Regions from separate parts of the Caldalkalibacillus salinus genome, predicted to be linked through region 2. Evidence: predicted binding sites of a transcription regulator. Region 2 holds the regulator's gene; the other holds the start of a gene.

Region 1 (16,382 bases), on a different contig from region 2:
AAACCCAACAGGATCTGAGGTACATGCCGCTTCGAATCGTGTCAACTCCGGGGCACGTTCGTCAATATATTTCTTAGCCTGCTCAAATATGTCATCCAGATTAACATACGTACGAACATAGGGCTTAGCGCCGAGTGTGGTCTGTAGATAACAATAATGACAATGCCCCATACAGCCTGTGGCTAAAGGGATAGCGTACTCCGCCGACGGTTTAGACGTATCGAATTTCAGTGTTTTACGCACCCCGACAACAAAGGTCCGCTTAGCGTTACGATATGCAGCCGTGGGTGTATCACCCGGTATCCCGCGCACTTGGTTGTGCGACGTTGTCATTTGAATCGGGACGTCTTGTTCTTTGAAGCGTTCCATTAATTCCTGGCCTAATGGATACTCTAAGGCCCTTGGTTCAAAAAACACATAGTCCGGTTCAAAGGCTGGCATGGGCTTCGGCTTTCTTTTTTTGCGAGGCTTTTGGCCATTATTGGTTTGCTGTGTCTTTTCATCTTTTTGCGTTGTGGCTTGTTCTCCTTGTTCTAGATCTTGCTTCCTCTGTGGATCTTTTGTTGGTGTTGCCATTACTTCACCCCTTTTAATGTTGATTAAAAACGGGCATTTTCCTGTATTTCTATTTTGAGCAAAGAACGCGAAGTCATGACGCACAATATCTGTCATTGTGCAACAACTGCCCTTTCTTGCGCATACAAAAAAAAGAATGGCCTCCTTTATCGGGGCCATCCTTTTTAAATTGAAAAATTTAGCTTTTCTCGTCTTACCCTAATCTTTGGAGCCACGTTCCTTCAATCAGTCGATTAATCCATATATAGATGTCGATCATGCGGTCTGTATACAGAAGAATCCCCATGATAATCATGACCCCACCACCGATTTTCATAATCAGATCACTGTATTTAATAATCCATTTCGTTGAACTAATAAAAAATGAAAGCAAAAAGAATGGCAGGGCGAATCCTAATATAAACATAATCATATAGTTTGTTGCGCTGGCTGGATCTTGTAGGGATAACGAGAGGATTACGGTTAAAATTGGCCCTATACACGGTGTCCAACCTGCCGCGAACCCCATTCCAATAAATATTGATCCTATATACCCCACTGGTCTTTTTGTCCACTGCAAACGATGTTCTCTCATTAAAAAGTCGACCTTAAAAACCCCGAGTAGAAAAAGCCCCATAATAAATATCAGTACTCCACTTATCTGTTGAATCAGGGTTTGGTAAGTCTGAAAGTACACACCGATAAAGCTAGCACTCCAAGCTAAAGTCATGTATATGGTGGAGACACCCAACAGGAACAATATACTGTGTACCATCATCTGCAAACGGATTTTACCCGTGTGGTTAATTTTAATATCCGTTACTGATACGCCAGTAATGTAAGACAGATATGCAGGGTATAAAGGTAAGGTACAGGGCGAAATAAAAGATAAAACACCTGCAGCGAAAGCGATCCATATCGTAATATCAGCTGGATCCATGACGTATGCCCCCTTTTTATATATGAATCGACGACGTTTTTTAAAATGCTTTTACTGCACACGACGTAGACGTATGTAAGCTGTGACTCATGTCCCCATCTCTAGTAACATTGTACACGAAGAACCTGAAATTCAGAAATATAAAAGGTGACAATTATATGGACACCATACATTGATACAGGATCGGAGTAGGGAAGGTATAGGAACTCAAAAAGGAAGAGAGTCATGAGCAGTAACTCTGCTCATCCTCTCTTCCTTTTATTTTTGTCTCTGGCTTATAGGCCGCACTTCAGCTGAGCGTTACAGTTTGTGCACGTGTTACAGCCACCAACATCCTCAACGATCCCTTTACGGCAGATCGGACACGTTTCTCCCACTTCCGTACCGTACGTCACGTTCGTTGATTGTAACTCTGGGATCGTATCTAAGACGTATTGTTTTGGCTGTTCTTCAATCTCCCAGCTCTCAAATAGGCTGTCCGTTTGATTCACGTCGTTTTCTTCAGCCGTTAGGGTAAGCACTTGCGCGTCTCTAGACCCATCCACATAGACAGTACCGCCTTTTGCTCCACCACGATGGAGGCGTTCGTAGACCGCTTGGACCTGTTGAACTGAGTAGCCCTTCGGTGCATTAACGGTCTTACTCAGAGAACTATCCACCCATTTCTGAATGATACACTGTGTATCGGCATGCTGTTCAGGTGTCAGCTCCATCGTTGAGATAAACCATTCCGGTAAATCGTTCGCGTCGACCTGTGGGTGACGCTCTAGATACTCTTGAACGATATCTGCCTTAACCTCGATAAATTTACCTAGACGTCCAGATCGATAATATGTGAAGGAGAAATAAGGCTCAAGCCCCGTGGATACACCGACCATCGTTCCTGTTGATCCTGTTGGCGCCACCGTTAAAAGATGTGAATTGCGGATACCATGGGTTAAAATGTCTTGTCTAATATCCTCAGGCATCTTTTGCATATATCCCGTGTTAATAAATCTTTGACGGCGTTCTTGCTTATCTTCTTCTGTCTCACCGTCTAAGAATGGAAAGCTTCCCTTTTCCTTTGCGAGTGCAACTGATTCACGATATGCAGTTGTCGCCATCGTTTCGAATATCTTGTCCACTAAAGCATTCCCTTCAGGCGAGCCGTATACTTTCTCCTCGTAGATAAGCGCATCATGTAAGCCCATCACACCAAGACCTACACGACGTTCACCCTTTGCTTGATGTGTGTTCTCCTCGAGGAAGTATGGTGTGGCATCAATGACGTTATCTTGCATGCGGACGCCTACTCTCACAGTCTGCTTTAACTTCTCAAAATCAAATGTTTTGGTTTCTTTGTCCACCATTTCTGCTAAGTTGACGGCAGCAAGGTTACATACAGAGTAAGGTGCAAGCGGCTGTTCCCCACAAGGATTCGTGGCCACAACCTTCTGGCCGTAAGCCTTGGCATTCGTCATGTCATTAGCATTATCTATAAAAAAGATGCCCGGTTCGGCAGAATAAGTAGCACAGATGTTGATTAAGTTCCAAAGCTCCTTGGCCTTCATACGCTTATAAACTCGACTCTTAAACCCTTTTGCCTCCCATTCGCGAACATCTCCACACGCCTGCCATTCTTGGTTATATATCTCCATCTCTTCTGGCGTGTAGTTCTCAATATCTGGGAAACGCAATTCATATTCAGCGTCTCGTTCAACGGCGTCCATAAATTCGGAAGATAAGCAAACAGAGATATTAGCCCCAGTTAAAAACTCAGGGTTGTTCACTTCATATGTTCCTCCGTCCGCCAACTTCTGCTCTGCCTCTTCCACAATCTGTTTTGAGAAAGGGGAATCCGTTCCTTCACGGTTCATCCTCATAATCTGCTCATACATGTCTCTTTCCGTACCGGTTAAAGGTATGAATTTTAATTTATCTTTAGCGAGCTTTTTGATTTTAGGATCATTCGTTTTATCTACGATAAAGCGGAGCACTTTAGGATTTTGCATTTTAGATATAATAAATTCAATAATGTCCGGATGCCAGTCAGCAAGCATAATCATCTGTGCTCCGCGACGGGAACCTCCTTGTTCAACCAAGTGTGTGAGCTTGGCTATATCATCTAACCAAGAGACGGACCCACTAGATTTTCCGTTGACACCCTTACATAATGAACCTCTTGGGCGTAACGTTGATCCGTTTGTGCCTACTCCGCCACCGCGACTCATAATTTCCATCACTTTTTTACGGTGATCGGCAATACCTCCTCTAGAATCATGCGGGTACGGCATAACATAACAATTGAAGAAAGTAACGTCTGTACCAGCCCCTGCGCCATAAAGGACACGACCTGCTGGAACAAAATTCATATGTACTAACTCATGATAGAATTCTTCAAAAGCGCGCTTGCGATCAGCTTCAATTTGTTCAACTGCAGACAGTCCTGTGGCCACTCTCGCCGCAATTTGCTCATAAAAAATCTCCAGTGGTTTCTCAATGACATCGATCGTCACCTCAACGACACCACTTTCAGCTTCCGCAGGATCTTCAATCACACCTTGGAAAGCCTCGTCCACTTTAACTTTAGCTGTTTTTTGCTCTTCGTTCAGCTCTTGGAGAAAACCGTATCCCCGAGCTGGAAATTTAGGATCATCTTTAATTGTTAAGACAACAAAATCTCCAACTTTTAATGTCTTCTTTTCTATATCTTTAAAGGCGTACCGATCTAGCATCACGAGCCTAGATACCCCTTCTAATTGGCGATTCATACCGGGCTGAATGGGATGTACCTGCGGAAATACCTTAATATCTTCATTTAGTTGAGCAATGTTTAACTCATCCTGAACAAGTGTTGTGCCCACACAATCTCCCCCTTTTTCAAATTAAAAAATGGCCAAACATGCTTCACGTTCATCATGGCTTGTCCATTGTGTTCTAAAACGATCAGATATAGGCTGCGTTTTTAGACATGTATCATAACTGTGAATGAGTATACTTTATCATAATCTGATGGTTATAACAATATATTGTATTAAAGTTTTTTTAGAGCACTACATATTGCGTTTTTGAACAAATCTTTCCCACCTCGTCAACTTAAAAATTCTCCGATTTTTGCGCTGAGACATCGTATCCTCTTCCTATCTCATTTTTTTTATTGAATTTACTTTTTTTCGTGACTTGCCAAAAACGACCCCCATAAAACCTTGCGATTCAATACATTTTTCTTTTTAAAAAAGAAGATTTATCTATTTTTTTCATGTAAAATAGAACAAAATTTAGTCACATCAAATGGAGGTTTTGACATGACCTGGATCTACCATAACGGTGAATTTAAATCACGGGACACCATACATGTTGATATCGAAGACAGAGGGTATCAGTTTGGTGATGGAATTTATGAGGTTTTCCGCATTTATGACCAGCAATTATTCGAGGTTGATGCTCATCTACAACGTCTAGAACGCAGTGCAAATGAAATTAAGATGCATCTTCCCGTTAGCAGAGATACCTTGGCACGTGATATGCACGAATTGGTACAACGAAATGACATACTAAACGGGATCGTTTACTTACAAGTGACGAGAGGAGTGGCTGCCAGGTATCATGGTTTCCCTTCCTCGGATGTCCCCACTCAAATGGTGGCTTATGTTAAAAACATGCCAAGGCCCACAGAAGACATGCAACAGGGTGTAAATGCTATCTTAATAGACGATAGCCGTTGGTTACGTTGCGACATTAAGAGCCTTAATTTACTAGGCAATGTTTTAGCGAAACAAACCGCTTCTGAACACGGCGCTTTTGAAGCGATCCAACACCGAGACGGTACGGTCACTGAAGGGAGCTCGTCTAACGTATTCATGATTCAAAATGGCAAGGTATACACTCACCCCGCCACTAATCTCATCTTGAATGGCATCACGCGTCTAAAAGTGCTTAAACTTTGTCAGCAACTTCAACTCGAGGTGTATGAAAAAAGCTTCAGCACAGAAGAGATTTTAGATGCTGATGAAGTTTTTATCACCAGTACGACGAGTGAGATTATGCCCATAAAACGCGTGAATGACCAGGATATAGGACCTGGTATCCCAGGCCCTCTTACGGTCAAACTACAAGAAGCGTTTGAAAAAGAAATACAGGCTGTCTAGAGATAGCCTGTTTTCAAATCCCCTTTTACTGTTAAGTCTCCACGAAAAGGATGAATCATTGAAACATGTCAGTTTCATTTTTTTGACGCAATAGCTATCCTAACGCGCTTGATCCCCGGCGTCAAGATAAAAGACGCACACGGCCCTAGTAAAATGTCATCAAACGATAAAAGATCATGTTATCTTCTGTGATTCCACTCTTCTTGCGTGTATTTATTTAATATGAGATGCCTGCTCAGTTCTCGCTCGTACAGGGTGAGATCTTCTTTTCGCAAAGATTGTTGTAACGTATGCTCAAAACCGGTATAAAAAGCGTCTTGTAGACCTTGAATCGTAACAGGCTGGGTTCTTAATGCGTTGATAGCGACGGCTTTATCTTTGAAACCTTCCTTCATCCGCTGCTTCACTTTGTCACTTGGGAAGCGACACACGTCAAAGAGCATATCTAGATTAAAGGATAAAGGAATAGACCCGTGTTGTAGCACAACGCCTTTTTGTCTCGTTTGGGCGCTCCCTGCCACCTTACGCCCTTCAACGATAAGCTCATACCAGGATGACGCATCGAAGCATACGGCAGATCTGTTTTGTTTGATATGGCGTGGTTGGGCAGCTTGATCAGGTATAGCGAATGAAGCCTCAAGTCCTAATGCCTTAAAACCATGCAGCAAGGCTTCACCGATCAGTCTATAAGCTTCAATCACTGACGTGGGCATATGTTTCTCAGATATCATTACACTATAAGTCAGTTCGTCATCATGGAGAACGGCTCGACCACCCGTCATCCTTCTCACTAGCCCTAGATTGTAAGACTTAATCTGATCGAGGTCAATCTCTTTATGTAGTTTTTGAAAATATCCTATGGACACACTGGCTGGTTGCCAAGTATAGAAACGTATCGTTGGTGGAACGAGGCCTTCACTATGGGCCATGAGTATCGCTTCATCTATAGCCATGTTAGTGGCAGCGTCTTGTTTACCTGTGTCTATGAAACGCCAATTAATCTCTTTCATATACTCACCTGTTATCATAATGGAAGTGATTGATGTCATTTGAAAAGGTAGACCTATCATGGCCTACCTTCTCAGTCTATCATGCTAAGCGTCTCTGTCCCAACGTAAAACGGGTTTTCTCGCTGCAGTGACCTCGTCAAGGCGACCTACAACGGTTGTATGAGGCGCATCTTGTACTTTTTCAGCGTCCTCTTCAGCTTCTGTTGCAATTTTTATCATAACGTTAATAAACTCATCAAGGGTTTCTTTCGTTTCTGTTTCCGTAGGTTCAACCATCAGACACTCTTCTACGATTAATGGGAAATAAATCGTTGGTGGATGATAACCGAAGTCTAATAAACGTTTTGCGATATCTAATGTTCTGACGCCTAGTTTCTTCTGACGTTTGCCTGATAAAACGAACTCGTGCTTACAATGTTGTTTGAATGGGACGTCATAATGGTTCTCTAGCTTACGCAGCATATAATTGGCATTTAAGACGGCCTGCTCAGAAACCTGACGTAATCCCTCTCCTCCCATCGTTCGGATATACGTGTAGGCACGAACGAGTATCCCGAAGTTACCATAGAATGCCTTCACTCGACCGATAGACTCTGGACGATCATGGTCGAACGTATAGCGGTCGTTTTCCTTCCGTAAAACCGGCTTAGGTAAGAATGGGATCAGTGCCTGCTTCACACCAACGGGCCCTGCGCCTGGTCCCCCACCGCCATGTGGCGTGGTGAATGTTTTATGCAAGTTAAGGTGTACGACGTCAAAGCCCATATCACCAGGGCGCGCGATACCTAAAATGGCGTTCGCATTTGCACCATCGTAGTATAGGAGGCCGCCCGCTTCATGAACAATCTGTGCGATCTCAGTAATCTCTTCTTCAAATAACCCTAACGTATTCGGATTTGTGAGCATGAGCGCTGCTGTATCTGCGCCCACCGCTTCACGGAGCGCATCAAGGTCTACTAGCCCTTTTTCGTTAGAAGCGACCGTTATCGTTTCAAGACCTGCAACAGACGCACTGGCCGGATTTGTGCCGTGTGCTGAGTCTGGGATTATGACCTTGGTACGTTGCTCCCCTTCGCCTCGCGATTCATGATATTTGCGAATCATCATTAATCCAGACCATTCACCTTGTGCCCCAGCTGCGGGTTGTAATGTCACTTCATCCATCCCCGTTATTTCCTTGAGGTCTTCTTGTAGATAGTAGAGCACTTCTAGGGCGCCCTGCACACTTTCTTCAGGCTGGTACGGGTGAATACGAGAAAAACCAGGATACCTGGCAACGTCTTCATTGATCTTTGGATTATATTTCATCGTACAGGAACCGAGAGGGTAAAACCCACTATCGACACCATGATTACGTGTTGATAACGCTGTATAGTGACGCATGAGTTGGAGCTCTGACACCTCAGGTAACTCTGCAGGTGTCTCACGAAGTAGTTCGGGCGGGATCACATCAGTGACATCCGTTTCCGGCACGTCATTTTGCGGTAAACTGTGCGCTATACGCCCTTCTTTACTCATTTCAAAAATGAGTGCCTTCTCATTGCTGTTAGACATGAAGGATCGCCTCCAATTCCTGTACAAATTGGTCAATCATGTTTTTCGTTTTCATTTCCGTTACGGCAATCAGCATGTGATTTTCCATATCTGGATAATCTCGACCGAGGTCGTAGCCACCTATCATTTTTTTATCAAGTAGCGCGAGATTGACATCTTCCACTGATCGATTAAGTTTAATGACAAACTCATTGAAAAATGGCTGATCATAAGGAATCTCCACCCCGTTAATGCCTTGCAATTGCTTTTTAGCGTACTGCGCTTTTTGGATGTTTTGCATGGCCATTTCCTGCACACCATTTTTACCTAAGGCTGTCATGGCCACCGAAGCTGCAATCGCGTTTAAAGCCTGGTTAGAGCAGATGTTAGAAGTCGCTTTTTCACGGCGGATATGCTGTTCACGGGCTTGAAGCGTTAATACAAATCCTCTTTGACCTGTGTCATCTTTCGTTTGCCCCACTAAACGACCCGGAATTTTACGCATCAATTTCTTTCTCACTGCGAAGTAGCCGCAATGGGGTCCACCGTATGCTGTAGGGATGCCAAACGGCTGTGCATCGCCAACCACAACGTCCGCACCGAACGCACCTGGGGGCTGTAATGTACCCAAGGCTAGCGGATTAGCACTGACGACCATTAATCCCTTGTGTTTATGGGCAATTCGTTCTACTTGTGCTAGATCCTCTAGGTGCCCAAAGAAATTCGGATACTGAACGAGAACCGCTGCCGTCTCTTCATCAGCCGCTTGATCTAGAGCAACAAGGTCCGTTACGCCAGCTCGAACGGGTACTTCTACTACATCTAAGCCCAAACCTTGAGCTGAAGTGTGGATGATCGCTCGTGCTTCAGGGTGTACAGCTTCAGAAACGACGATTTTTTTCTGCTTGCCGATCCCGGAGGCCATCGCTGCCGCTTCGGCTAAGGCCGTTGGGCCATCGTACATAGAGGAGTTGGCGACGTCCATGCCCGTCAGCTCACATATCATCGTTTGGAACTCGAATATGGCCTGAAGCTCCCCTTGGCTGATTTCCGGCTGATATGGCGTATAAGCCGTATAGAATTCTGAACGGGAGATCACATGATTCACAACACTAGGGATGTAATGATCATAGGCGCCTGCCCCTAAGAAGGACGTGAACGTCAACGTATCAGCATTCTTGTTAGCGAGCTGCATCATATAACGTGTCAATGCTGTTTCATCTAAAGCGGATATATTCATTTCTCCGTTGTAACGAATATCTTTAGGAATATCGTCAAATAAGTCTTCTATTGAAGAGACGCCGATGTCTTCTAACATCTCTCGTTGATCGACGTCTGTCATTGGTAGATAACGATGCTTCATCCATAACCCCTCCTCTTTGTCTGCTTGCGACGGTCTCTCTCACCGTGGCAAAAGGTTAACCTATGGCTTGCTCAGGGCTTTCTGTCATTAGCATGACAGTAACCCGTTTCAAAGGTTACTTCTGTCTTTTATAAAATGGTGTCTGTACCACTTGGGCCTTAACTTGTTTGTTTCGAATATGCACAGATACTTCTTGCCCTATCTCTGTGTATGCTTGATCTAAGAGCGCATGGCCTACGTTTTTTTTCAGCGTTGGAGATTGAGTCCCTGAAGTGACTGTTCCTATTTGATTATCTTCCACGTACACGGGGTAACCGTGACGAGGGATACCACGTTCAATCATCTCAATACCCACTAGTTTTCTTGGTGCACCATTCGTTTTCTGTTCTTTTAATACATCCTTACCGATAAAGTCTTCCGATTTGTTCGTTTTGACAGCGAAGCCGAGTCCCGCTTCAATCGGTGAGATATCGGCTGTTATCTCTTGCCCATATAACGGTAGTTTAGCTTCAAAACGCAACGTATCTCTTGCCCCTAAACCACATGGGATAACCCCTTTGTCTTCACCCGCTTTGAGAATCTCTTCCCATAGGTGGGGCGCATCTTCCGGTGCCACGTAAATTTCAAACCCATCTTCACCGGTGTAACCGGTACGTGACATGAGAACATTGACATCGGCTAATTGAACATGATCTTTGAACTTAAAGAATGTAATGGCGCTCAGGTCTTCGTCCGTTAACTGTTGTAAGACGTCTACTGCTACAGGACCCTGCATGGCCACCTGTGCGTATTGATGAGAGACATCTTCTACTTCCACATCACCTTCAACATGCTTCTGTAGCCACTCAACGTCTTTGTCAATATTCGCCGCGTTGATGACGATTAAGTAATCATGGTCTGCTTTTTTGTACAGAATGAGATCATCCACTGTCCCTCCGTCTGGGTAGCACATAATCGTGTACTGTGCTTTACCATCCACGAGTTTTGACACGTCGTTGGTGAGCATCTTCTGTAGGTAGCTAAAAGCGTCAGGTCCTTTTACTGCAACCTCACCCATGTGCGAGACGTCAAACAACCCTGCTGTTGTACGGACAGCATGGTGTTCTTCCTTGATACTAGAAAACTGTACAGGTAGCTCCCAGCCGCCAAAGTCAACCGTTTTGGCCCCGTATGTTTCATAAACCGGATACAGAGGAGTACGCTTTAATTCTGCCATTCTTACACCTCCAAATAGGATGAATATATGTATTCACTTAGCTTTTTAATGGTCAAAATCAAGACAAAAGAAAAGGACAGACGTATACATTGTATCCAAGTGTATACTCTGTCCGTTGTACCTGAGAGTTACCCCTATGAAGCAATGACTGTCAACAGTAGGGTTTCCCCTTTGGTGGCCTCTTTAAGGAGGCGCTCTCCAGAGGTGCGTCCTGTAAGAGTCTTTTTGCCTGAGAGATTCACCCCTTATGAGGGCTTGCTCCTTCGGCGCTACGATAAGGTATGGATGGCCTTTCGCAGTCTCTCCCCTTACAATCATTCGCCCGTATTCAATTTACTTTTCTTGACCATACTAGACATTAAACGTCAAATTTTTCACAGTTCTATCCTATCATTATTCTCTTGCGATTTCCACTTCTTTTTAAGCGCATGAAGCCCAGGCCGAACAGAAGACAAAAACTTTGAATAAAGGGTGTGTTAGCGTGAATATTCCAGTGCATTTTAATCACGAGTGGTTACCTGAAATGCAGCATAAAATAAAAAACGATGGCCCCTGGGATAAACAAGCGTTATTTGATCTCGCTTTACAGGCAGAAAAAAGCTTAATGATCTCGGATTTCGACACGCTCGAATGTCTTCGTCATCTCCCTCAGTTAGAGCCGTTCCCCCATCAGGTTGAAGCGGCTAAAAAAGTGATCACGGACATGCATGGCAAAGCAATATTGGCCGATGAAGTAGGACTCGGAAAAACGATAGAGGCTGGCCTGATCTTAAAAGAGTATATGGTGCGTGGACTCGTAAAGAAAGCCTTAATCTTAGTCCCTGCCTCACTGGTCATACAGTGGACAAGGGAGCTGACACAAAAGTTTGCCATCCCAGCTATGGCACAAAAAAAAGAATACATGTGGAAGCAGTACGACATTCTAGTGGCTTCAATGGATACGGCTAAGCGACCTCCGCATCGCGATCATGTACTAGAGCAGGACTACGACATGATCATCGTGGATGAAGCTCATAAATTAAAGAATAGCAAATCTAAAAACTACGAATTCATGAACCAATTGAAAAAGAAATATTGCTTACTCTTAACGGCCACGCCGGTACAGAACGAGATACAAGAGCTATTTAATCTCGTCTCTCTACTTCGCCCAGGCATATTGGGGAACACAGCTTCCTTCAGTAAAAACTATGTCAAAGGTAAAAGAGAGTCTAAGAACAACGAGCAACTGCATGCCCTGTTGGAAAAAGTCATGATTCGCAACATGCGTAAGGATGGGGACATTGCCTTCACGAAACGCTATGTGAATAATATCCAGCTCGACTTATCTGAGCCTGAACGTAAACTTTACAATGCAGTGACCTCGTTTGTACGAGAAAAATATAAACAAACTAACGGGGCTAGCAACGCCTTTTCTTTAATTACGTTACAAAGGGAAATTTGTAGCAGTCGCGAAGCCACGTTCCTCACGCTCTATCAAATGTATCAGAAGAGTGCGCCAGACTCACCCATGAGACAAAAAATATGGGACTTAATGAGCTTGATTAAAGCCATCAATACACACTCTAAGGCTGAAAAAATGATGGAATTGATTAAGCAGATTGACGATAAAGTCATTGTTTTCACTGGTTATCGTGCGACGCAGGACTATTTACAAAGAGTCCTATATGAAAATGGCATTACGTCTGTCCCATTCAGAGGGGGATTCAAACGTAATAAAAAAGATTGGATGACAGAATTATTCCAGCAAAGAGCTCAAGTCCTGATCGCCACTGAGGCTGGTGGAGAGGGCATTAACTTGCAGTTCTGCAACCACATTATCAATTATGACATGCCCTGGAACCCCATGCGCGTGGAGCAACGTATCGGTAGAATACACCGCTTAGGCCAAAATCGAGACGTGCATATATACAACCTGTCCACCAAAGGGACGATTGAAGAATATATACTATTTCTTCTTTATGAGAAAATTAATCTCTTTGAGATGGTCATTGGAGAGCTGGACGAAATTATCGACAAGATGAAGCTCAAGCACTCCATCGAAGATAGCCTAACGGATATCTTTTTAGAGTCTGATTCAAACAAAGAGGTTGAAATTAAGCTAGAAAACTTTACACAGTATATCCAGAGCATTCAAGAGGATGTCAAACAAAGCAAAACGGATCAAGGGGATCGAGGGGAGTTATCGTTACCATGAATCAATCAGAGATGTACACTTATATCGAGCGCTTTTTCCGTGAAACAGGATGTACGATTCTAGAACAGGACCCGACTTATATCCGGGCACAGCTTACGGTGGATGTAGACAAAGAAATTACCAACCGTCCTTATTATTGGATGTTTGTAGAGAAAACGGGCGCCGAACCTCAACCACAGCAACTGACCTTCGTACTAGACGATGAAAATGTACCCGATCACGTGCGCGGTGAACTGATTAAGTTCGGTTGCTGGCGTCTACACCAAATCTTTCAATCAGCGAAGAAGAACGGTAGCTTCATTCGCTTGTACGAAGTTGTTGATCAATCGAGGCGTACACAAGGGCTGATTCCCTGGTTGTTCATCAATTATCGCATTTCCTTTATCAGCGACCAAAAAAAAGATATTTATTATCCCTTAGGTTTTAATTTATTTAACGGAGAAATGATGACTCAGTTTGACAAAGCAATAGAACATTACGCGTTATCTCCAAAGATTCCTGATTATCATTTCACGCTACGGCCCATCTTCTCCTTAAACTCTGCTATTCAACGCATTGAAGACCATATTAACGACTTTTTAGAGAGCCAGGATACGACATGGGCCGAAGAAGCGAATAAGCGTCTTGATGAAGAGCGTGGGCTGATTACTTCTTTCTTTGAAAATGCTAGTGAAGAGACACGCGCGACTCTAGATACGAGATTAGAGGAGGTAGAATATTACCGTCCACGGATAGAAGTGAACCCGATAAATGTCGGCTACATCTACCTCCAAACCCACCCAATAACGATGTTTCGAGAAAACTAGTGCTAAATAGTGTAATCTCACCCGACATGGAGTTACAAGAAATTGAACATAAACGCGATACAATGAGCATACACTGGTAAGTTAAACAGACAACAGCCATGTGTTCTTGCCAGTACTTTGTTTTTCTCCCCCTCCTGTCATGCGCCCCCTGTCCTACCCTATTCAGCTGTGATACAGCTATGATGCGTGACAGGAGTTTTTTGTTTTTTAGCGCATTGTTTTTAACGTATGAAAGATTGAAATGAGAAGGAGTGACGGAACTCATGATGAGCCAACCACGCTTTGCCATCAGTTTTTTTATAGGCATTCTCATTCTAGGTATCATCTTCGTCCCCCACGCTGTTGTATCACAGACCGTTGACGAAGAAGATCAAGTAGGGATAGAGGAGCCAGTCACCACTGAAGAAACAGCGCCATTCATTCAAGACACTCATACAGTTCAAGGACCTTGGGAGGATAGATTTGAACAACAAGTTAAGGAGTGGATTGATCAGATCGCCCATCAAGATGAGCAGTTTACGAGCTGGAAGCAGGCAAATTGGGATTCGTACCCAATGGGGCCAGGGAGTCGCCAATGGGTCGTACTGTTGGTGAATAAAGGTCAGGAAGTTGGTTATCTGATCGTCGGACAAGCAGATGACGATCATCATGAATTTGTCTTAATGGAATACGGTCAACAATACCAACAGTCACTCCAAGGTTGGTTAGAAGAGCCTTACGAATCTTCAGGGCCTATCCTTTATGCTGGGCTGTTTTGGGGATATGAGGTAGATAACGTCCTACATGATTTCTTCACGCATGAGGCTTATGAACATATTGAAACGGATATCGTTGTGGATAAACCAAAGGGCGCTAAGGTTGACCTTTTACAGAAGGTACACCGTGTGGACAAAGACCAAGGGACTAGTATGGCTAAAATATCGGGTTCCGTAAGCGATATAAACGGCTCCCCAATGGATGAAGTTGACAAAGAGGACTTATCACAGCATGACATACACCATACGGTCACCGATGCCGCTATATTTGATGCAACGATTAATACGGTGACTTATTTAGACACTTATATCCTACCTCAAGTTAGAGCGATATATGATGTCGTTGGCTTTCATGTTTGGGAAAAAGGGACGCCCCATCTGGACCAGGGTCCCACTCACTTAAAAGAGAGAACGGAACAGCCTATGACGTTATTCGTTGGTTTAGAGGATGCAGGTATTCGCTACTTAGGGTTACAGTATCTTACGTCCATTGAGACTGATACTAAATAAGGTCAAGGCATGATTTTGACCATGAGGGCGATACGCTAAGTCTCCATCACCCTTAAAGTTAATGACGTTTAAATAACATACTGATAGCGGTTGGGATAACCCCAAACCACTGTTGACTCCAGTTTTTTTGTTTGTTTTTTGACTTCTGCCTCAGTCGCTCGTCTCTTGGTGTATCCATGTATTGAACGAACTCCTGGGTCATAAATTTGACCAGGTCTTGAAAAGACATACAGAGACACATCCTTTCCTAGCTACTTATTTATATTTTTGCCACCCTCATCATGATTTATCCTGTGGGGCTTGAATTAATCTTTGTTTTTTGTGTATATATTCCGCGTTAGCGTCCATACTAAAAAATGTCGATGGGAAGTAGCCAAGTGGTAAGGCAACGGACTTTGACTCCGTGATGCGCAGGTTCGAATCCTGTCTTCCCAGCCATTTCTTTTTTGGAAAGGAATAGTGGAATCACATCCGGTGTGGTCACAGCTATAAACATACATAAAAACATTCAAGTCCCTCCGGTTTAAAGATAACACACACAACACACCCACACAGCAAGCATATACCCAGCCTTATGTTCTTCATAACTGGGATGCCTGTGTGCTTTCGTGCTTCAACGATTGTTCAGAAATATGACATTATTTCTTCTGTGAATATACGTTTACAAGCTCCAAAAACTCATCTATAATAGGAATATCTATGCTGGTGAGAGATGTAAAGGAGGAAAAACAACATGCCACGTATGTATCGCGTCTTTGCATTTTGGACGGCCGTAACCGCTATATTAGCACTCGTGGGACATATGGAAGGAATGGCCTTATTATTTTTTGCTCAAACCGTTATATTCTTAGCCCTTAGCTATATGAATTTCTCTGAGAGAGGTTATATCTATATTTTCGCTGGTTACCTCGTCTTATTCTTTGTTGGATTTACATATTACACAACGTTTATGATGTGACGGAGAGAGCATGATCCATGGGACGAATGGGTGACTTATCGTCTTAAGTATTACGCTTACCATGAAAAAACAGTGAAAAACAGGAGAAAAGACACGGGAATGAAACACCCGTGTCTTTTTTTGTTACGTATTTGTCATCTTGTTAATAGCGTCGTACTATAGCCTAAATTTAAACGCATTGAGAAACGAAAAACTTTGCTGAGCAGGTGCACCCTTTGCTAATATGAGCACTTTGAAGGTCGCCCCTAAGCCTTCTGGAGACACAAATTGTCTGATGGCTCGATTCTTGCGTAAAGTCGCATTCTGAAAAGGGTCCCCACCCGCTTGTTCTGTGTACTGGTCTAGGATTCCCGCTTGCAATAAGAACTGATGCTGAGGGAGATACGCTAACTCAGTCCAGCCCCGCTCTATCGCC
Region 2 (16,382 bases):
TGGCAAAGGCGATTGGTGCAAAGATGGCACCTAAGATCATATTAAGAGATAACGCCTCGTAACCTACCAAGCCACCGACAAAGCCAAGAAAACCATTGATCAGAGCAATAAGGCCAATAAAGGCCATTAACATTGCTCCAACGTTCAAAGCAAGTTTCAAACCTACTGACGCACCATTAGCTGCCGCATCAATCACATTCGCAGATTCTGAATCTGCCTCGAGTTCCACACTCTCGTCTGAGCGACTCTTATCTGTTTCAGGTACTAATACCTTGGCCATGATTAAACCGGCTGGAGCAGCCATGAAACTGGCTGCGAGTAAGTATTCTAACGGTACACCCATCAAGTGATAACCGAACAATACCGAACCGGCGACAGAAGCAAGACCGCCCGTCATAACGGCAAACAACTCAGATTGTGTCATTTTTGATACGTACGGTCGAATGACAAGGGGGGCTTCCGTTTGCCCCACGAAGATATTAGCCGTGGCAGATAAGGACTCTGTTTTACTTGTACCTAAGGCCTTATGTAGTGCCCCACCGATAATACGTATGAACCACTGCATTACACCTATGTAGTACAACACAGAGATTAAGGCAGAGAAAAAGATAATAATTGTAAGGACCTGAAAAGCAAAAATGACAGCCCCTTCACCACTTGCTAACTCGCCAAATAAAAATATGGAACCGTCGTTTGCGTAATCAATAATATTGGATACAACCTCGGTGAGTTTGGTTAAAGCTTGTCTACCCAATTCCCATTTTAATACAAGAAACGCAAACGTAAGCTGTATGGCAAGTCCTCCTAGGACCGTCCGCAAGCTGATCGCTTTACGGTTAGTGGATAACAGAAAAGCAATCGCAAAAACAGTTAAAATACCGAGAATCCCCCATAAAAAATCCACCTAGAACACCTTCTCTCATAATTTTGTTCTTTTTACATTCTTTCAAATTTTAGGCGGTTTTATGTACGCCCACTTCATGTAAGCGATAACACCAACCATACCTCTAAAAGCATAGCAATCCCTATGAAAAATGACAAGCGTTACAGGGGTAATCTTTTGGGGCTCCCCCCTAATATCTAAAAAAGACTCATGATTTTATCCGCTAGGACCCCTCCTAAATACACACCCACAATCCCCATAACACCAGCCAATACAGGGGGCGCAGGCAAAGGAAGACGAATCAACTTAAATACGAGCCCAACGATAATACCGGCGATTAGAGCTAAAAAAACTTCTTTCATGACGACCATTCTCCTTTTTATGTATCTTACTAGGACACCACAGATGCCTTAATTAGCATATCTCAGATATAAAGAGGGAGACAACCTTTTTGTTGTCTCCCCTTATTCTTAGTATAGTTTTATCCCGCTTAGTTTATCCCGCTTCTAATACATTAAATTGAGAACGAACAAGATCATAGTATTCACCCTTCTGTTGCATGAGCGCCTCATGATTTCCTTGTTCTATAATTTCACCGTGATCTAATACGAAAATATTGTCTGCTTCTCTAATCGTCGATAGTCGATGAGCAATCATGATTGCCGTTCGACCTGCCAATAACCTTTTCAACGCTTTTTGTATCATCACTTCTGTTTCTGTATCAATGCTCGCCGTCGCTTCGTCTAGAATGAGAATTTGTGGATCAGCGAGTAACGTTCTGGCAAATGAGAGCAATTGCCTTTCTCCCATAGATAACACGTTTCCACGTTCTTCTACTTCTGTTTCGTATCCGTTTACCAATCGCTGGATGAATGCGTCTGCACCTACAGCCTTAGCAGCTTCAATCACTTCCTCATCCGTGGCATCAGGGCGTCCAAAACGAATATTTTCCATAATCGTACCAGAGAAAATAAATGTATCCTGTAAAACGATACTGATCTTAGTTCGCAGACTATCCAGTGTAAGGTCGCGCACGTTTTGCCCATCGATTAGGACCTCCCCACCCGTCACATCATAAAAGCGACAGAGGAGGTTGGTGATGGTTGTTTTTCCTGACCCGGTATGACCGACTAATGCGATGGTCTGTCCTGCTTCGATTGTGAGGGACACATTATTCAGAGCTTTACGGCTATGATCGTACCCGAAATCAACGTTTTTAAATACCACTTTGCCTTCAATATGATCCAACTGAATAGCATCCTCTTTTTCAGGGACGGATGGCTTTTCATCCATGAATTCAAAAATACGCTCCGAGGACGCCATAGCCACTAACAACTGGTTATATAGCTGTCCTAACCTAGAGATCGGTTCCCAGAACATCCCTAAGTAGTAGGCAAAAGCAACGAAGGTCCCCGCTGTTATCGCACTTTGCTGGTATAAATAAGCCCCGTACAGAATGAGGATCGCCGTCCCGATCGCCCCCGACATTTCTACAAATGGTCGGAAGATGGCATTCTTCTGAGTGGCATCACGCCAGGATTCAAAATTCTCTTCATTTATTCGATTAAAAAAGCCCATATTCTCTTTTTCTTGTGTGTACGCTTGTGTGACACGAATACCTTGGATACTTTCATTCAAGTGTGAATTCAGTTTTGATTGTCGCAAACGTACCACTTGCCATGACTTTCTAATCTTTCGTCTAAGCTTCGTTGAAATAAAGAACATCAATGGCAATACAACCATGATCGCCAACGTCAAACTTGGGCTATAGAACAGCAGAATAACGATAATACCCACTAACATGATGATGTCCATCAAGAGGTTAATCACACCATTAGTGAATAAATCCTGCATCGAGTTAATATCGTTCGTGACCCTCACCAGTATGGAACCTGCCGAACGTTGGTCAAAAAATCGATGTGAGAGCCGCTGGATATGTTTAAACAACGCTTGCCTGATATCATAGATAACATTCTGACCTAATTGATTCATCCATTTTATCCGGAACACATTAGCCACGTAGTTCAAGGTATACATGCCCGCAATAACCATTGTCAGGATGACCAGAAAAGAGTATTCCTGAATGTCAATCATATGGTCAATAGCAGACGCAATCATGAGCGGTACAATAAGTCGAACGCCAGTATTAATCAGCATGGCGATAATCGCTAACGGTAACAGGCTCTTAGCGTACGGCTTCATATAGGAAAAGAGTCGTAACACCTGCGACCAGTTAAATGGTTTCTCAATCGCTGTATCTATCGAATATTGAAAACGTTCACGTTTCGTTTGTTGAGACATATTCACTCCCCCTTACAGCACCGCTTGGTTCTGCATAACCGTTTGTCGGTCCTTGAACTGTATGTCGTAAATGCGTCTGTAGGCTCCATTTAATTCGACGAGTTCGTCGTGGGTACCTCTTTCGATGACCCTTCCTTTATCAAGCACTAAAATCTCGTCAGCGTGACGAATAGATGAGATACGGTGGGCAATGACAAATGTTGTCCTGCCGTCCATCACTTCATGAAGTGCAGCCTGGATCTTAACTTCGGTTTCCATGTCTACGGCACTTGTGGCGTCATCCAATATAAGAATACTCGGATCTATTAAGAGTGCTCTGGCGATAGCCACTCTTTGTTTCTGCCCTCCCGATAGTCCCATACCACGTTCACCTAACATGGTGTCGTAACCTTCAGGAAGTTCCATAATAAAATCATGCGCTTGGGCTCTTTTAGCCGCATCTATGATGTCATCCATACTCGCCTGTGGACGCCCATAGCAGATGTTATCCTTAATTGAGCATGAGAACAGAAACGTTTCCTGTAGGACGACACCTACATTTTTCCTTAATGTTTCTAGGGCGTAACGCTTGATATCAATATCGTCAATGGTGATATCCCCGTCGTTTGCCTCATAAAACCTTGTCAACAATTGCGTCAGTGACGTTTTACCTGATCCCGTGGCCCCGATGAGACCTATCGTGGTGCCCTTCGGTGCATCAAAAGACACGTCATGTAAGGCATATTCTTCCTCATCTTCACTATAACGATGGCTCACGTGCTCAAAACGCACATGACCTTCTAAACGCTCGCCAGTTAACTCAACGGGTTGGGAAGGACTCACGATATCTTCTGGGACATCTAGCACTTCTAATAATCTTTCCCCAGACGCTTTTGATTGAGAAAAAGTATTCACAATAAACCCTAACTGCATCATCGGTCCAATAATAAACCAAACTAAACTAAAAAAGGCAACGAGGTCCCCAGGATTCAAAGTCCCTTCAATTACTAGAAAGCCACCATAAGCAAGCAGTACGACCACACATATATGTCCGATAAATTCCATCATGGGAAAGAATTTGGCCCATATGCTAGATGTATGGAGAAAGCTTTGTTTATAATGATCGTTTTTATCAACAAATCGTCCGATCTCAAAGTCTTCTTTAGATAAGGATTTGACGGTGTTCATCCCACTGATGTTTTCTTGTACCTTTGTTGTTAGCTGAGCAAAAGATTTACGGATGTTTGTAAAAGCAGGATGTACCTTTTTATCAAATCGAAAAACCACGATCGCTAGAAAAGGCATGGCACCTAATGTAACCAAAGCCAAGGGTACGTTTATGTACAGCATAATCCCCAAACTGAAACTGACCAACAGAACAAAGTTAAGTAATTGAGCAAAACCAAAGGAAAGAAAAAAACGAAAGCCTTCTACGTCTGCAGTCAAACGGGACATGAGGTCTCCCGTTTTAGCGTTATCGTAATAGCGGAAAGGTAAATATTGAAGCTTTTTATATAACGCATTACGTAGCAAATACACAGCACGGATGCCAAACATATCTCCAAAGAATTGATGAATGTAGGTCGCTATTCCCTTCAGTGCCATAATGAGGATAAATCCAAAGGCGAGATAAGGGACCAACTCCCATTGACCTGCAAGAAATACGTCATCAATCACAAACCTTAGGATCAATGGATAAACGACGGTAATTGCCGTTGCAAATATAAGCCCTATAATAGAACCAAAAAAGAAACGCTTATAGGGCCAATAAAAGGCTTTTAACCTTTTAAAGGTTTCCACAACATCCACCCCTTTTTTAGAAATGTCAAAAAAATGACAATAAACATAATATATCGGTTATCGAATTATTTTTCAACCCCTATTTCCATATTTTAGACACAAAAACATTTAAAAAGTTTCGGAACTTTATATTTTCTTGCCCTTGCCTTTAATTTTAGTCACACGAAGGAAGCCCCGTTTTGATTAAAACGAAGCCTTTCCTCGTGACAACATCTTATGCACTGCTACCGTCGTCTTATGACAGCAAAAAATAAGTCATCAATTAATATATAAGACAATGAATCAAAAATGAGTTGCATTTGCGTTATAAAGTTGCTATAATTATTCTCGCAAAGCATACACATGTCTTTGCTCATAACATTTTGGGGCATTAGCTCAGCTGGGAGAGCGCTTCGCTGGCAGCGAAGAGGTCAGCGGTTCGAGCCCGCTATGCTCCACCATACATAAACCATTAAAAAAACTTATAAATACAAAGGAGTCAACCTGTATGGTTGACTTTTTTTATTATCAGAGTCAACAGTCAGCTGACGAGGTGGTTGACTTCAATTGGACACGAACGTGCTTTGCTTCTACATGGAGTCGATGGAGTCGAATTATAACCGGTCAAAATGTTGTCGTCGATGGCGGTTTAGCATGAATTAATATTAAGTTTTTATTTTTCACTGGCCCTGGCCCCTAAGGGGTCTTTTTTTTATATAGCTCTTCCCACTCCTCTAATGTCTAACTTCTTAATTACAATGATTTTTATCCCATACATAAAATGTCAAAGACAGGTTATTTTAATCAATAGACAACATTTTATAGGTGGTAAATACATGAACATAGATTTTATTAGGAGGATGAAAATGGGAATATTAAGTGGAAATCCAAAAGAAGAGCCAATGCACTATGGAGAAGTTTATGGGACATGGACATTTTTATTGATGGCAAAAGGGAAATTAGTTTCCTACCAAACACTCATTAATCATGTGGGGGATGAAGATTTAAAACAGCTTATCCTGAACATTATGGACAATACAAAACAAGAAATAGAGCAATTAGAGCAGGTACTGAAGGAAAATGAAATCGGGTTACCCCCTACACCTCCTGAAAGGCCTCACGCTAACTTAGAAGATATCCCTACCGGTGCACGTTTTAATGATCCTGAGATCGCGACGATGATCGCAGCAGACAGTTCGGCGGGTCTAGTCGCATGCAGTACATATATGGGTCAAGGCATCCGAGAAGACCTTATCGCGATGTACGCTCAGTTCCACACACAGCGTGCCACGTTAGGAGGGAAAATGCTAAGATTACTAAAAGAAAAAGGATGGTTAACTCCACCCCCACTTCATTTAAACAAAGTGGAAGAATAAACTGATCACATAGTTAAAAGAAGTCTTATAGGTTGATTTAATCTATAAGGCTTTTTTTATGTGCCTAAAAAATAAGTAATACACTGCCCCCTCAAAATTCATCCGACACAACCGTTTGATCAAGCTAAATCCTCCACGTCTTTATGGGGGATTTTTATTTTCCAATGATCCCCACTTGAAAGTCAAATATGGTCAAATTATAATGGTTAGCAAAGGTCAGCTAAGGTCAAATTAAACTGGTTAAAATACATCATACGTTAGCATCAGACTTTTTTTTATGTTAAAAGACACTGTCTGTCTAATGGCACTGTATAGTGTTTGACGTGTTTTATTTAATTTTTTAGGATTACATTTTATGATTTATACAATAGATCATTACGAACATTATAAGGGGTGAAAAGTATGCTATGTGATCATTGTCATCTCAACAATGCTGATATAAAAATGTTTGTACAAACGAACGGACAAAAACACCAACTCAATTTGTGTGAATCATGTTATCGAGAGTTGAGAGCTAAAATGTCATCGTCAGATATGAACCCTATGATGGATGGCTCTTCCTTTAATGATTTCATTCATGGTTTGTCTTCTGGTGATGGTCAATCAAAAGAAGGACAATCTCAAAAACGCGCTGGTGGCGGACTTCTCGATGAGCTCGGTACCAACCTTACCGAATCTGCCAAGGCGGGACTGATTGATCCCGTTATAGGCCGAGATAAGGAAGTCACGCGTGTCATTGAAGCTTTAAATCGACGTCATAAAAACAACCCTGTCTTGATCGGGGAACCTGGGGTCGGTAAGACGGCTATTGCAGAAGGTCTTGCGCTTAACATGATAGAAGGACAAGTGCCTTCTAAACTAACGGATAAAGAGATCTATCTCTTAGATGTGGCCTCACTCGTCTCCAATACGGGGATTAGAGGACAATTTGAAGAACGAATGAAGAATCTCGTAGCAGAGTTACAAGAACGTCAAAATGTCATATTATTCGTTGATGAAATTCATCTTATCGTCGGAGCGGGTTCTGCCGAAGGTTCCATGGATGCTGGTAATATTCTAAAACCAGCACTCGCACGTGGTGAGCTTCAATTAATCGGAGCCACAACGTTAAAAGAATATCGTCAGATCGAAAAAGACGCTGCTTTAGAACGTCGACTACAGCCTGTCATGGTTCATGAGCCAACTGTGGAAGACGCTATACAAATCTTAAAAGGGATTCAAACAAAGTATGAAGATTATCACGGTGTGCAATTTACAAACGAGGCCATTGAAGCTTGCGTAAACCTCAGTCATCGCTACATTCAAGATCGTCATCTACCAGACAAGGCGATTGATCTATTAGATGAAGCAGGTTCTAAGGCAAACCTCTCAGTGACGCAACGAGATACAACTAACATTGAGAATCAGATAGAACAAGTCAGGGCCCAAAAAGAAGAGGCCACCCGAGTAGAAGACTACGAACAAGCCGCTAAACTTCGTGATAACGAACAAACGTTACTTGAACAATTGGAACAAGTTAAAACGCAAAATGAGGGTTCAACAAATCTCAATGTGCAAGTAAAAGCGACGGATATTCAACACATTGTTGAAAATAAAACGGGTATTCCGGTTAGCAGACTACAGGAAGACGAACAGTATAAACTTAGGGCACTGGGACAACGTCTCTCCTCTAAAGTGATTGGGCAATCCGAAGCGATAGACAAAGTTACTAAAGCAATACGTCGGAGCCGCACTGGGTTAAAACGTCATAGTCGTCCAGTGGGAACATTCCTTTTTGTCGGTCCAACCGGGGTCGGAAAAACTGAACTGAGCAAGAGTCTGGCTGAAGAGCTGTTCGGTGACCGGGATGCCATGATTCGCTTAGATATGAGTGAATTTATGGAAAAACATGCTGTATCTAAGTTAATCGGCTCTCCTCCAGGTTATGTTGGACACGAAGAGGCCGGACAATTAACGGAAAAAGTGCGTCGCCAACCTTATAGCATTATCCTACTTGATGAGATTGAAAAAGCTCATCCTGATGTCCAACACATGTTCCTACAAATTCTAGAAGATGGCCATCTCACTGATAGCCAAGGTAGAAGAGTGAGTTTCAGGGACACCGTGATTATCATGACAAGTAATGCTGGTGTCACCGAACGCAAAGGAACACTCGGTTTTGCTCATGACGCTGAAGCACAGCAAAGTTCAGTGGTTCAATCCCTTAGCGGTTACTTCAAACCAGAATTTCTTAATAGATTTGACAGCATTATCGAATTCCAACCTCTAGGCAGAGAAGATCTTTTAAAAATTGTGGATATCATGTTAGAAGAGCTGCAAACAGCGCTCGCTGAACAAAACATGACGTTGAACGTCACTTCTGAGGCGAAAGAGAAACTTGTGACGTTAGGTCATTCATATGAGTTTGGGGCACGTCCTTTACGCAGAGTGGTACAGGAGCAGATAGAAGATCGTATCACTGATATACTCTTAGAATCTAACGATGTGACCCACATCACCGTTCATTTCTCTGATCACGGTCAATTGAAAGTAACTTCAAATGCAGTTAGTGAAACACAATCACACGTTCATTATCATTAATTGAAAATCTAGTCAAGTCATCTGGCTCAAAACAAGCATCCTGTGAGATAAACGTGCGTGATGTGTTTATATGGAGATGTTTATTGATAAAATACAGAACAGAATATAAGTCATAGCCTAAACCTGTAACGGATGAGCAGGTTTAGGCTTTTTTATTTATAAATACCACATCTTTTTATATACTCAAAAATATAATCTACACAGTCTAATTAGAAAAAGAGGATGGCCACGATCGTAGCGGTTATTAAGCCTAGTATAACAGGGATAAAATTGGATCTGACTAAGGTCATTACGGGGACTTTAGCAAAACCTGCGACGGCTACAAGTGACGACCAAGCTATCAACGTCCCCCCACCAACCCAAATCGCACCTAACTGTCCCAAAGCAGCTAAGGTAACGGGATCCATGCCCACGGCTGCGCCGAGAGGCTCTGATAAGGCGCCTGTAAGGGGTAATCCGGAGAAGCCAGATCCATCTAAACCGGTCACCATGCCAAGTAACAGTATCCCAAACGCACTAAACCAAACATTCTCCGGAATGATATGCTGCCCTGCTTCAAGCAATTCGAATAAAAACGCTGGCGCTTCTGACGATTGACCGATTATTTTAGTCGCTGTTTCCCCACTCCCTAAGAAAAAGAATCCAGCGATAGGCAGTACAATTCCCATCGCTTTAAAAGCAAATAATAGGCCTTCAATAATGTGCGTACTAACCTGTTCTAATGAAGCTTTAATGTCTTTTGTTAAGGTTGTCGTTATAAGCAGCATTAAAGCTGCACCCCCTATAAGGGCTGCACCATCTCCACCCTGAATCGTCTCCATATGGGGTGAAAATTTTGCATACGCCATGTAGACCACGATGAACAAAAATGTCAGTGGTACAAAGAAAGCAAAACATTTCCCTTTTAACTGATTTTTTGTCATCGTTATTTGTTGGCTCTCATTACTTTCAGCACGATTTACTTTCCTATTTTCTTTCTCCCACTGCTGAAGGTGGGAATCGGAAGGGTTTTCCATTTTTTTTCGTAAGGATAAGTACGCGATAAAGAGTGCCGTCCCACCTGCAATCAATGATAGGGTAAGTGCACGGTCTGAAATTGCAGCGACATCTAGTTGAGCCGCACTTGCACTCAATGTTGGCGCAATTTGAATAATATAATCTGACGAAAGCGCCATCCCCTGTCCTGATATCGCAATCGCCATTCCTGCACCCACAGCGGGTAGCCCAGAGCGAATGGCCACGGGTATAAGGATGGCTCCAACTAAAGGAACCGCCGGTGTTGGCCAGAAAAACAATGAAATAGTATAAGTCACAAGGACGAGAACCCAAAACGAAATATGGGCATTCTTCATGATACGCTGAAAAGGAATAATCATTTTCTGATCTGCCTCAACAGTCTTTAGAGCATGTAAGAGTGCTGTCATCACGGCAATAATGAGAAAGATATCAAATAGTTCTCCTGCGGCTGTTAAACTTGCTTTAAACATAGACTGAAGACCCACAATGATTGACCCTGAGTAACTCCACGTCACAAAAAACGTCACTAAAATGGCCGGTACGACAACATTTCTTCTGAATAGCATTGTCACGATGATGATGAAGGTGCCTATCAAATATAACCAATGGGATAACGTAATGTCCAAGACCTCCCCCTCCTTCAACTGATACTGCAGTGTATGAGAAGAGGTAGGCGTTCGTGTATACAGGTTGTGACCCCGTACAAGCGGTAAAAAAAAGAGACACCCGATTGTACGGGGTCTCTTTTAAGAACGACTCCTGCGGTTAACACCATTGACGAAATAGGCGTCCGTATAGTGACGTATACGCTCCATGATTCGTTTAGCTTTTAGCTGCTCAATCCCGCCCTTTTGAGAATAAGCAAGGTGCTCTTCTAGTTGTTCATAGTTATAGTTAGACGTATATAAAGTGGGCAAACGCTCCATGACGCGGTATTGTAGTATAGAGCCCAGCACTTCATCCCTAGCCCAGGCGGACATCGTTTCCGCACCGATATCATCAAAGATCAGGACAGGTATTTCCTTTAGAAGCTGTAGTTTCTCATCTACTTTGTGTTCAGCGATAGCCCCTTTCATCTCACGGAAGAAATCGGGCGTATATACCATATAACTCGCAATCCCACGCTCAGCCAACTTATTGCAAGCAGCCCCTAAAAGAAAACTTTTACCGACACCTAAGGGACCATAGAGGTATAACCCTATTGCACTTTCCCTAGGCTTTGTATTTAAACAAAAATCCATGACAGCGTTAAAAGCGTCCAGTCGCCCTTGGTCTTGGTGATCAAACAGGCGTAAGGACCCTTCCATGATATCTTTTGGCACATGATGACTTTGTATGAGATTCTCACGTTTGTTTTCTTCTTGAGATTTCATGTAATAGTGACAAGGTTGATACACGTTTCCAATTTGCTGACCGTAGTTTGTTAATTCAGCACAATGGCCTCTTATCAAGTTCTGGCACTGGCCCAAACCACCACATCCCTGACAATGTTGTTGCTCTTTGACATACTCCTTTATTGACGTCAGAAATGGTGTGAGATCATCTTTGGTCCAATCAGGGAACTGCTGCCACCATTGTTGAAAAAAAGGATCATTGAGATAACGTTCTAGGGTTGCGTTCATCTGTTGGTGCAGATTCTTATTGCTCATCCATTGTTCTAAAGATTTACTTAGGGCTTCCATTTTATCTCTCCCCCTTTCCTTCTTCCTCCCACTCACCTAGCGCTTTCAGGAGCTGTTCCATTCTTTTTCTCTTATGCTCATCACTCATAGAAGCTTCTGAAGCTCCTGTTCTTTCACTATCTGACTCGATCTGTTGCTCGTTCCCATCCGGCGTATGTGCATTTTCTTGCTGGGTAATCCATGATGGGAGTGTGTCTTTTTTGACCTGCTTGGGATACATAGCATTTGAGTAGCCTTTGGAGCCATTTCCTTTAGTCTTGTGGCCTGACTGCTGATTTTTCCATTCTTTGTATTGCTGGTGTTCTTTCTTGGCCAGCTCTTGGGCTTGTACTATATCTTCAACTTTTGCTCTTTTCCAATGTGCAGCCACTTTTGTGACAAGATTTTTCGGTAGCTTAAAATCATTGGTCAGATAGATATACTCAATTAGTACATTGACAACACCCGGTAACAATTGGTAATCCACAAGGAGTTCTTCAACCAGTTTCACATCGGCATCAGCGACCTTGCCTCCACCCTGATATGCTTTAAGTAGTTGAAGAGGCGACATGTTTTCTAATCGATGCAAATGTTTCTGCTCATCGGACATGTTCATTTCCTTATGTATCTTTTTTTTATGTTGTGGCTGTATTTGATGAATGACTTTCGGTGGTTTACCACCTTCTTGTAGACGATACCATTCTTTTGCTTTTTGACGAAATTGATTCATGTCTAGTGCTTCGTCAACGGATAAAGCGTCCTGAATAATACGACTTAGGCTCCATTCATCTAACTGGTAAAAATAAGTCAGTTTTTTGATGATGGGTAGCGTGTCTTCGTTAACAACCTGTTCAAACACAATCCCCTTCATCATGTACGCACGTAGCTGATCTAAATCTATATCCACTTTCTCAAAAGCCAGCTGGGCCGTTTCATGATCGGGCTCAGGGACGGGGTAAGTTTGCTCCCATTCCTGTAATACCTGCTGTATCTCGCTCCCCTTATTCACGACAAGTTCAGATGGAGAAATAGATGAGAACACTTCATGAAATTCTTTGGTTAGCTCTTTATTCTGAAGTTGTATATCTTGAGAAGGGGGTGGGTAATATGAAGAATACCGTGCACGGATATCTTTATATCTGTTAGCCCCAACCTTATTATATAAACAAATACTTAATATATCATCACTAAAGAACGCTTGAGGTGAAAGCGGCTGTATCAAATGATACTCAAACAAACTAAACTCATCATCCTTTTTCACTCGATACGTCTTAATCAACCCTAAGGCTTCTAAGCGCAGTCGTGCCTGATAAATCTGATCGAGGGCTAAACCCATCATATTCATTAGCCATTGATGATTTCGCTCAAAAGAAAATAAGCGTTCCCCTTCGGCTTCGTGAGCCATCGTAAGGTACAACGCATAGGAATTAGCACCCATAATAGGTTGATATAAGTGTGTCAGAGTACGATAGTGCAACGGTGATAAAGCATCACTTAATATCATTCGAAATCCGTCCATGGGTCGGATCTCATTCCAGACGAGGGCCATAATTTCCCTCCTTCGTAACAGTCATTTCTTCTCATATATTAAGAGCGCTTCAGGAGGTCTGTCAACTCATTTATAAAAACCGAGATATCTTTAAATTGACGGTATACAGAGGCGAATCGCACATAGGCTATTTCGTCTACTTTGTATAGCTCGTCCATGACTTTTTCGCCTACCTCTTGACTTGGGACTTCTTGATGTCCCACACTTCTTAGCTCGTTTTCTATATTGTGAACAATATTTTCCAGTTTTTCTAATGGAACAGGTCTCTTCTCGCACGCTCTGATGAGACCACGTAAGATTTTCTCACGACTGAATTCTTCTCTCATGCCATCTTTCTTAATCACCATTAGTGGCGGTTCTTCTACCATCTCAAACGTCGTGAATCTCTGGTTACATTCTTCACATTCGCGACGGCGACGTATCGATCTATTTTCATTTGATGGTCGAGAGTCTAATACTCTCGTGCCAAGATGTCCACAATAAGGACAACGCATCTTCATCAACTCCAACGTGATATTATCTTTAGTGTGGCTTATTCTCGCCTTTTCGTCAAGGTTAGAATGAATTCTTCTTTTCAACTAGACTAATATCGGATATAATATTGATCGAATGTGCAATTTTCTGTCGAACATTAGCAAAAGGTAAGTAGTTGTAATCTAATTCTTAAGGGGGATTATTAGCAATATGGGCTGGACTGAATGGCAGGACATCATCTTTAAATTTATAGGAGGATTAGGGATCTTCCTATTTGGTATTAAGTATATGTCCGACGGTTTACAAAAGACAGCAGGAGATAAAATGCGCAGTCTTCTTGAGACATATACCTCTAACCCAGTAATGGGCGTTATTGTCGGTATTGTAGTCACGATACTCTTACAAACTTCAACAGGGACAACCGTTATGGCGATCGGGTTAGTTAACGCCGGGTTAATGACGCTTAGACAGGCTATTGGGGTTATCATGGGGGCTAACATAGGAACAACCATGACCGCTTTTATAATCGGGATTAAGATTGAAGAGTACGCCCTGCCGATCATCGCCGTCGGCGCATTCCTCATTTTCTTTGTGAAAAAGAAAATGTATCAATATTATGGACAAGTTATTTTTGGATTCGGGATGCTCTTTCTAGGTTTAAGTTCAATGGGTGGCGGTTTGAAGCCCTTACGGGGCCTCCCCATATTTGAAGAGTTTATCGTTGACCTTTCTCACAGTCCACTATTAGGCGTCCTTGTCGGTACTGTGTTTACTGTGATCGTACAAAGCTCGAGTGCGACTATCGGGATCCTTCAAACACTGGCCGATGAGGGTATGATTGAACTCGTTCCTGCACTACCCGTCCTGTTTGGTGACAATATTGGGACAACCATTACTGCAGTTATAGCTGCCATCGGGGCAACTGTCGCAGCCAAACGTGCAGCTGCAGTTCACGTGATATTTAATATTATCGGGACGACTATATTCATCATTATTCTGCCTTTAGTAGCGAACTTAGTGGCTTTCTTGGGTGACATCACAGACGCCAATATTCGTATGCAGATCGCTTATGCACATGGTATCTTCAACGTGTCCAATACCCTTATTCAACTGCCTTTTGTGGCGTTATTAGCCGTACTCGTGACACGCATGATTCCAGGAGAAATGAAGGAATTAGAATTTGGAGCTAAATACTTAGATGATCGTTTGTTACCAAATCCATCTGTGGCGTTAGGTCAAGCCCATCATGAGATTATTCGTATGGGTGAACATGCCAAAGAATCGCTGAACGATGCGGTTAATTATTTCTTTACACGCCAAGAGAAATTTGGCAATATCGCCCTTCGAAAAGAAGAGTTGATTAACGATCTGGATGACAAAATTACATCTTATCTCTCCACGTTGCAACAAAGTGCTTTAAACGAACAAGAATCTGGTAAGGCCTCTATCTTGGCTCAGACTGTGAACGATATCGAACGGATTGGAGATCATGCCGAAAACCTTGTGGAGCTCGCAGAATACACGATAACGCATAAAGTTGAGTTCTCCGACGAAGCACTTGCAGATCTGAAGAAGATGATTAACCTCACTGATAAGACGATTGGGCAAGCGATACAAGCACTCAACGACGAGGATAAAAGCCTTGCAGAGAAAGTCCTTGAAAATGAAAATGAGATCGACCGTATGGAGCGCAATTTCCGCAAGAGCCATATCACACGTTTAAATAATAATTTATGCACAGGTAATGCGGGTGCTGTTTTCCTTGATTACCTCAGTAATCTGGAAAGAATGGGAGATCATTCAAAGAACATCGCACAATACGTCATTCATGGCGAATAATATCGTGACTTAAAAATTGCTACCTTTTGCTTTATCACCTCTCCAACCGGGGAGGTGTTTTTTTATGCTCACAAGCTAAACGTTAAGTTGTGCTCACGAGGGCTTTATCCATAAAAATTTTATAACAAGATATCCATAATTTATATATAGAGAACGAAAGTTATTTCTAGTATGATAGAAGATAGTGCTTATATAAAAATTTATATAAAAAAGTATAGACATATGTATATATAGATGAACGTGAAATATAAATGCATTTTTACGATGTCTAACCCATTTATTGTCATCGGTAGGTGAAAGTTCGCACTCATATAAAGGAGTTGTTAATTATGTTACTCACATCTCTCTTGACATTAGCGGGGGTTTCTGTTCTTTCAAAAGCTTACTGGAATACGTATCGTCCCGAACTTAAGCATGTTAATGTTCCTGTATCACCGTCTAAACAGCTTTCAAAGCCACTTAATATCCTTCAGTTGACCGACTTACATGTGGAAAAACTGTGCGTGACACCGGAGAAAATTAAAGATTTAATAGGATCTGAGACAATTGATATGATTGCCTTAACAGGTGATTATCTTGATCGCGTCCAGAGTATAGATCGTTTCATGAACTTTTTGAGTGAGATTTTGGACATTCCTACTCGATACGGTGTTTATGCAGTGTGGGGAAATCATGACTGGATCATATCAGAACACTTACCTCACTTAAAGAAGAGAATGGAAGCGTTAGGGGTTAACGTTTTGGAAAATGAGGCGCATACACTTTCTGTTGACGGTACGCCTGTACACATCATCGGTATAGACGATCACTATTCAGGTCATTCTAATATTAGACAAGCTTTCGCTGAAGTTCCGGAAGTCGGCGTGCGGTTTATTCTAACACATGATCCATTGATCGTGAAACAATTACCCCATCACTTTGATTATCTTATTTGTGGGCATTTC

The links. The regulator NrdR, encoded in region 2, represses ribonucleotide reductase genes. The targets are predictions, from matches to a motif close to AACACNATATATNGTGTT.
Region 1: the regulator NrdR is predicted to act here: its motif matches at 4,524-4,541, upstream of JKM87_RS00465 (vitamin B12-dependent ribonucleotide reductase).

Annotation. Positions count from the first base shown of each region.
Region 1 covers NZ_JAERVL010000001.1:96,671-113,052, reverse strand. Annotated here, with positions in the region: gene splB (spore photoproduct lyase) at 1-441, opposite strand, end outside; gene JKM87_RS00470 (cytochrome c biogenesis CcdA family protein) at 770-1,495, opposite strand; gene JKM87_RS00465 (vitamin B12-dependent ribonucleotide reductase) at 1,771-4,338, opposite strand; gene dat (D-amino-acid transaminase) at 4,780-5,622, shown strand; gene JKM87_RS00455 (lipoate--protein ligase family protein) at 5,802-6,632, opposite strand; gene gcvPB (aminomethyl-transferring glycine dehydrogenase subunit GcvPB) at 6,717-8,186, opposite strand; gene gcvPA (aminomethyl-transferring glycine dehydrogenase subunit GcvPA) at 8,179-9,528, opposite strand; gene gcvT (glycine cleavage system aminomethyltransferase GcvT) at 9,644-10,744, opposite strand; glycine riboswitch at 10,851-10,948, opposite strand; glycine riboswitch at 10,952-11,062, opposite strand; gene JKM87_RS00435 (DEAD/DEAH box helicase) at 11,268-12,938, shown strand; gene JKM87_RS00430 (YqhG family protein) at 12,935-13,744, shown strand; gene JKM87_RS00425 (hypothetical protein) at 14,008-15,009, shown strand; gene JKM87_RS00420 (YqzE family protein) at 15,068-15,238, opposite strand; tRNA gene JKM87_RS00415 (tRNA-Gln) at 15,373-15,447, shown strand; gene JKM87_RS00410 (DUF2626 family protein) at 15,743-15,967, shown strand; gene JKM87_RS00405 (class I SAM-dependent methyltransferase) at 16,124-16,382, opposite strand, start outside.
Region 2 covers NZ_JAERVL010000004.1:40,357-56,738, reverse strand. Annotated here, with positions in the region: gene JKM87_RS03995 (NupC/NupG family nucleoside CNT transporter) at 1-904, opposite strand, end outside; gene JKM87_RS03990 (XapX domain-containing protein) at 1,081-1,245, opposite strand; gene JKM87_RS03985 (ABC transporter ATP-binding protein) at 1,379-3,184, opposite strand; gene JKM87_RS03980 (ABC transporter transmembrane domain-containing protein) at 3,197-4,963, opposite strand; tRNA gene JKM87_RS03975 (tRNA-Ala) at 5,328-5,403, shown strand; gene JKM87_RS03970 (hypothetical protein) at 5,451-5,600, shown strand; gene JKM87_RS03965 (DUF3231 family protein) at 5,809-6,318, shown strand; gene JKM87_RS03960 (ATP-dependent Clp protease ATP-binding subunit) at 6,721-8,898, shown strand; gene JKM87_RS03955 (hypothetical protein) at 9,108-10,541, opposite strand; gene dnaI (primosomal protein DnaI) at 10,662-11,597, opposite strand; gene JKM87_RS03945 (replication initiation and membrane attachment family protein) at 11,599-13,125, opposite strand; gene nrdR (transcriptional regulator NrdR) at 13,164-13,619, opposite strand; gene JKM87_RS03935 (Na/Pi cotransporter family protein) at 13,810-15,438, shown strand; gene JKM87_RS03930 (metallophosphoesterase) at 15,768-16,382, shown strand, end outside.